Regions from separate parts of the Dickeya fangzhongdai genome, predicted to be linked through region 2. Evidence: predicted binding sites of a transcription regulator. Region 2 holds the regulator's gene; the other holds the start of a gene.
The links. The regulator PurR, encoded in region 2, represses purine synthesis genes. The targets are predictions, from matches to a motif close to CANGCAAACGTTTGCNTG.
Positions count from the first base shown of each region.

Region 1: CVE23_RS03985 (NCS2 family permease) is a predicted target of PurR. The motif match lies at 1,900-1,917, and genes of this name have one in related genera.

Region 1 covers NZ_CP025003.1:836,607-839,997, forward strand. The annotation lists gene CVE23_RS03975 (TOBE domain-containing protein) at 1-113, shown strand, start outside; gene lpxP (kdo(2)-lipid IV(A) palmitoleoyltransferase) at 370-1,290, shown strand; gene CVE23_RS03985 (NCS2 family permease) at 2,084-3,391, shown strand, end outside.
Region 2 covers NZ_CP025003.1:2,973,467-2,976,857, reverse strand. The annotation lists gene cfa (cyclopropane fatty acyl phospholipid synthase) at 1-566, opposite strand, end outside; gene purR (HTH-type transcriptional repressor PurR) at 988-2,013, opposite strand; gene cydH (cytochrome bd-I oxidase subunit CydH) at 2,400-2,489, shown strand; gene CVE23_RS13280 (C40 family peptidase) at 2,614-3,391, opposite strand, start outside.

The sequences.
Region 1 (3,391 bases), 2.1 Mb from region 2:
AATTGACTGCCAGCGTCACCAACGAAAGTGTGGAAGAGATGGGATTGCAGGCCGGATCGGCGGTGATCGCCCTGATCAAGGCTTCCAGCGTCATTCTGGCGACCCGCGCCTGACGGCGAGCGGCAACGACATTGACGCCGCACACAATCTTTACACTCGAATCCCTCCTTTATTCGGTGGATTTCGGGTAATCTGAGTCGCTTTTTAGCGGCAGAGACGTGCGGCATGCGCCGGACTGTACTTTGCCGCACGTTTCTCCTCTTTTTTCACATTGACTGTGTTTTCTTCCGGGCTGCCTGGATAACGACAATGTCGTGCATGGTTAGTTTGTTAAAACTGGCTGGTATGGCAATCAAGAAGATATTCATAATGACTCAACAAACCTTTACCAGGGAATTGTTCCACCCCCGCTACTGGCTGCTGTGGTTCGGCCTTGCCGTGCTGTTTCTGCTGGTGCAGTTGCCTTATCCGCTGCTGATGCGGTTGGGCAGTCGACTGGGGCGTAGTTCCCGTCATTTTCTCAAGCGTCGGGTGAGTATTGCCCGCCGCAACCTGGAACTGTGCTTCCCCGATATGCCGGCATCACAACGTGAAGTGATGCTGGAGGCGAATTTCGCCTCGCTGGGGATGGCGCTGATGGAAACCGGCATGGCCTGGTTCTGGTCGGACAGACGAGTCAGAGCGTGGTTCGACGTCTCCGGCTTCGAGAACCTTCAGCAGGCCGGGCGCGAACAGCGCGGCGTGATGGTGATTGGCATTCATTTTATGTCGCTGGAACTGGGCGGCCGCGCTATGGGGCTGTGTCAGCCGATGATGGCGATGTACCGGCGGCATAACAATAAACTGATGGAACTGGTGCAGACCTGGGGACGCTCCCGCTCCAACAAAGCGATGATCGACCGTAAGGATCTGCGCGGCATGGTGCAGGCGCTGAAAAGCGGCGAAGCGGTGTGGTTCGCTCCCGATCAGGATTACGGCCCGAAAGGCAGCGTGTTCGCGCCTTTCTTTGCGGTAGAGCAGGCGGCGACGACCTGCGGTACGGCCACCATCCATCGTCTGGCCAAACCGGCGATAATTACCACGGTACTGATTCGCAAGCCGAACCGGCAAGGGTATCAGCTGGTGATTGAGCCGGAACTGGAAGATTATCCGAGTCAGGATCAGCAGCAGGCGGCGCAGTACATGAATCGGGTGATTGAGCGGGAAATCCTGCGTGCGCCGGAACAGTATTTATGGCTGCACCGTCGCTTCAAGACCCGCCCGTGCGGCGAGGCGTCGCTGTACCGCTAAGGCCAGACGCAAAAAAAAGTGGCTGCCCGAAGGCAGCCACAAGAAGGAGAGAATGACTGATGATTAACGAAACAGCGCGTAGGGATTAACACCGCGGTAGGTTTTGCCCAGCGCTTTTAGGATTTGAGTGATTTGACGGACAATACTCATGGTGTTCCCCCCATACGCATAAAAGAATTATTGGTTGAAAGTACCGAAGTTGATGGTGAAGTTTTCAAACATGGCGATAATTTTGTGCAGCAGTTTCATTGTCGTATTCCTCTGTGTGATTCATTATTTCTGTGACGTTGTTCACGGTTTTAAAGATACACCCTGCTCAGGGAGTGGTCAACTTTTTTGTGACGCGCATCACAAAAAGATGAACGGGTAGTCTACTCTGACTGAACCGCGGTTTTATTTTCTTTCATACTCAAGATGTTGCTATTCGAACGGTGGCGAAGAGCCGTTGGTCTGATGATCGCGGCAACGGCATGCGGCGTTTGGTTTGCGTCATTTTCAGCGCGACCACGGCGTGAATGCGGGGAATAGCAGTTGAAATGAATGTCCCGAAGGCAGGATAATCTGCCGCCTCAACAACAACTGGCAGGATTCAGCCGCTTTGTAACGCAACGGTTAATCGTTTGCGTGTCAGGCTGGAGTGGGAAAACGGCAGGCTGTCCGGCGTCTGGCAAGGGGCGTCGAATCACACCGTTTTCACCGAATACTGGCCAAGTGCCGGTCACGGCGCTTGATAACCATAACGTTTGAACCATAACGTTTGATAACCATAAAACGACATTTCAGGGGATACACCATGTCCAATACCACTCGTCAGGCTGACGATGCGGCTCGTCCCGCAGGCGCGCTTGATGCCTTTTTCAAGATTACGCAGCGCGGCAGCAGCGTTCGTCAGGAAGTGCTGGCAGGCCTGACTACTTTTCTGGCGATGGTTTACTCGGTCATCGTCGTGCCGGGCATGCTGGGTAAAGCCGGATTTCCGCCCGCAGCGGTGTTTGTGGCGACCTGTCTGGTGGCCGGGTTCGGTTCACTGCTGATGGGGTTGTGGGCCAACCTGCCGATGGCGATCGGTTGTGCGATTTCGCTGACCGCGTTTACCGCCTTCAGTCTGGTGCTGGGTCAGCATATCAGCGTGCCGGTCGCGCTGGGCGCCATCTTCATGATGGGCGTGCTGTTTACCGTGATTTCCGCTACCGGCATCCGCTCCTGGATCCTGCGCAACCTGCCGATGGGCGTGGCGCATGGCGCAGGCATCGGTATCGGGTTGTTCCTGCTGATTATCGCCGCCAACGGCATTGGTCTGGTGATCAAGAACCCGATCGACGGCTTGCCGGTGGCGCTGGGTCACTTCACCGCGTTTCCGGTGATAATGTCGCTGATCGGTCTGGCCGCTACTATCGGTCTTGAAAAACGCCGCGTGCCGGGCGGGATCCTGCTGGTGATCGTCGCCATTTCAGTCATCGGTCTGATTTTTGACCCGAACGTGAAATATCAGGGGCTGTTCGCCCTGCCGAGCCTGACCGATGCTAACGGCCAGTCGCTGATTTTCAGCCTCGACATCAAGGGCGCGTTGCAGCCGGTAGTGCTGCCGAGCGTGCTGGCGCTGGTGATGACGGCGGTGTTTGACGCCACCGGCACCATTCGCGCAGTGGCCGGGCAGGCCAACCTGCTGGACAAAGACGGCCAGATTATCAATGGCGGCCGCGCGCTGACCGCCGACTCCGTCAGCAGCATTTTCTCCAGTCTGGTGGGAACGTCGCCGGCGGCGGTCTACATTGAGTCCGCAGCGGGTACTGCCGCAGGCGGTAAAACCGGTCTGACCGCGACCGTAGTGGGCGTGCTGTTCCTGCTGATCCTGTTCCTGTCGCCGCTGTCTTATCTGGTGCCGGCTTATGCCACGGCGCCGGCGCTGATGTATGTCGGGTTGCTGATGCTGAGCAACGTCTCCAAACTGGATTTCAACGACTTTGTCGACGCCATGTCCGGCCTGGTGTGCGCGGTATTCATCGTGCTGACCTGTAACATCGTCACCGGCATCATGCTGGGCTTTGGCTCGCTGGTATTAGGCCGTCTGTTCTCTGGCGAATGGCGTAAACTCAATCTC
Region 2 (3,391 bases):
TAGTGACGCGCGGCGAATTCTGCCAGCCCGCCCCAGCCGCAGCCGATATCCAGCAGGGTCATGCCGCGGCGCAGCTGCAGTTTTTCGCAGATCAAGCGCAGCTTGTCCTGCTGTGCCTGCTCCAGGGTTTCGGCCTGTTTCCAGTAGCCACAGGAGTACTGCATATAAGGGTCAAGCATCAGGGTGAAAAGATCATTACCGAGGTCGTAATGCTCCTTGCCCACGATCCAGGCCCGACGGCGGGACTGCAGGTTGGTCAGCCGCGCCATCAGGATCCGCAGCGTATCGCGCCAGCGGTGAGGGAGCTGGTTTTCCAACCCGGCGCGCAGCACGCGGTGGAAAAACATGTCCAGCCGCTCACACTCCCACCAGCCATCCATATAACTTTCGCCCAATCCCAACGAGCCTTCGCGCAGCACGCGCTTATACATGTCGGGATTTTTTACCTGAATATCAAACGGGCGTGAACCGTTAATGACGATGTCGGCGGCCGACAGCATTTCATTAACAATCTGGAACCAGGATAGGTTAGGGGTACCCAGTTCCTCCACATAAGATGAACTCATAACTTCTCCCTACCTTGCCGGAAAAATGCCTTTGCAAGGAAAAACATTAGACAAATGTACCCACGGAGGGCATTCGGTGGACCCAATCCATCGTCTACCCCTGAACGTCTCAGAGGAAAATAAGAGAAAAGCCGGTACGAAAGGCGTCTATCCCTGGCCGTAACAAAAAGGTGCAGCGGTCAACAGGCAGGATAGAAAAAGTAAGGCGATGCATGAGGCCAAAAGCATCGTCTGATCATGATTATTGTCGTCAACGACAGTGACAAGTGTATGACTGCTTTAACCCGACGACAAGATTCATTGGGTTAAAGCAGCACGTTAAGTCATGAGCTCAACAGCGATAGCATGCGCCGGCACCATGTGTGGTGCGGCCTGCCGCTTGATTGAATAGCCAGACAGAGATAACGGAATCGTCTGAATTTTAACGACGGTAATCGAGGAACGGGCCGTCGGCGACGGAGCGGCGTTCGATCAGCGTCGGATGCACTTCAATGGTCTGGGCTTCCTCGCGTTTGCTGGTAATGCGGTCGAGCAACATCGAGAAGGCCGCCTGTCCCAGTCGCTCCTTGGGCTGGTGGATGGTGGTCAGCGCCGGGGTAAAATACCGGGAGTGACGAACATTGTCATAACCGATCACCGAAATATCCTGCGGTACGCGCAGCCCCAGTTCGTCGGCGGCGCAAATGGCGCCCATCGCCATGATATCGCCGCCGCAGAACACCGCGGTCGGACGCTGTTTCTGGGCCAGAATCTGGTGCATCGCCTTGTAGCCGGATTCCGGCTCGAAGTCGCCCTGAACCACCCATTCTTCCCGTAGCGGAATGTCGGCCTCTTTCAGCGCTTTCAGGAAACCCAGATAACGCCCACTGCCGGTATTGCGCCCGAGAGAACCGGGAATGGCGCCGATGTCGCGGTGGCCGCGCTCAATCAGGTAACGTCCGGCCATGTAGCCGCCGGCAAACGCGTTATCGATAATGGTATCGGTAAAATCGCTGTGGGCTTCGCCCCAGTCCATCACCACCATCGGGATATGGCGGTAATCCGCCAGCATCGATAGCAGTTCCGGCGGGTACTCGGCGCACATCACCAGCAGGCCGTCGACCCGTTTTTGCGCCAGCATGGACAGGTAGGCGCGCTGTTTGTCCTGATTATTATGGGAGTTGCACAGGATCAGCGTATAGCCTCTGGCGTAGCAGCTGTTTTCCACCGCCTCGATGATTTCGGCGAAATAGGGCGCCTCGCTGGATGTCGCCAGCAGGCCGATGGATTTGGTGTGGTTGACTTTCAGGCTGCGGGCCACCGCACTCGGCGAATAATGCAATTCATCGATGGCCGCACGCACCGCAGCCTTGGTCTCTTCGGCGACGAAACGTGTTTTATTGATCACGTGTGATACGGTTGTGGTCGAAACGCCCGCGCGTTTTGCCACATCTTTGATCGTTGCCATCTAAAGTGACTCCTGAACTCATCTGTTACAGTAGCTTGTCTGTTACAGCAGTAAATATGTTGTTAATCGTTTGCCTGCGTGAATTCTTCTCCTGCCAGACAACAAGGCAACATTTCAGGAGGAGACATGCCGAGGTGTGTAGCTTGAAGGGAGGGCTGACGCTTCGACCAACGCAGTGTATACAGTAAACTGCGGATTTTGGCCGATTTAGAGCAAAAGTGGAAGAGGCAATTCGTTTTATCTCTGTGACGCAGAAACCGGTTTTTTGACGCTCGCCGGGTGATAATAGACCTATGCTTTATAATGTTTCCCCCGTCTGCCGGATAGGGGATTGATTCAGACATGACAGGATGACGGCGATCATCAGTCACATACAGGAGAATACTATGGATACCAACTTGAAAATGTCGCTGTTCACCACTGTGGCTTCACTGGCGATGATCATCATCTTTAGTCTGAGCGCGGTATTGAACTGACGGCGTGGCGCTAGCGGCGCCTGGAACGTCAGCGGCGCATCGTTGCCGTTAAAGACAGGAAAACAAAAAAGGGGCGTGATGCCCCTTTTGTCGTATTGAGAACGGCCATTCCAGCGGAAGTTGTTTAGCGAATGGTTTTCGGCGTGACCACGCGACGGGCGCCGACGTAGTGATCCTGCCAGTAGTCCTCGCTCAGTTTGCTGATTTTAATGTCAGAGCCGGAACGCGGCGACTGAATGAAACGACCATTGCCGAGGTAGACGCCGACATGGTCGGCGGCGCCGCGGTTGGTTATCCGAAAGAACACCAGGTCGCCGCTTTCCAGCTCGCTTTTCTTGATAGGCGCGGCGTCACGTAAGTGGTACATCTCATTGGCGGTTCGCGGAATCGGGATTTTCACCACATCTTTATACGCGTAATACACCAGTCCGCTGCAATCGAAACCGGAGTAGGGGGTCGCGCCGCCCCAGTGGTAGGGCTTGCCGATTTGGCTCATCAGCTTGTTCATGGCGGTCAGTTTGGCATGCTGGTAGCGCTTTTGGTGAGCGGCGCTGATGGTCAGAGCGGCTTTATCCTGCCGGCCTTTTTTACTCTTGCCGTGTGGTGATGCGCTGGCGCTTTCTTCTCCGACGACGGCAGACTTGCTTTTTTTGCTTGCCGTTTTAGCAATCACGGTTTCGTGCGCCTTATGACTGCTTTTCGCCGGTGCCGGGGTGTCTTTTTTCGCGGTTTTGCCGGCGGGCGCTTTAGCCTGAACGCTTTTTTCCCGCTTCTGCGGCTTGCTGGTTGTGTGGGCTGCGGCCGCAGTGGTCACCGGTTTTTTATCATTGTGCGGTTTGACGTTTTTATCGTGAGCGGCGGTCGTTTTGGCAGGCGCGGTTTTGGTGGTTTTTTCCGGTTTT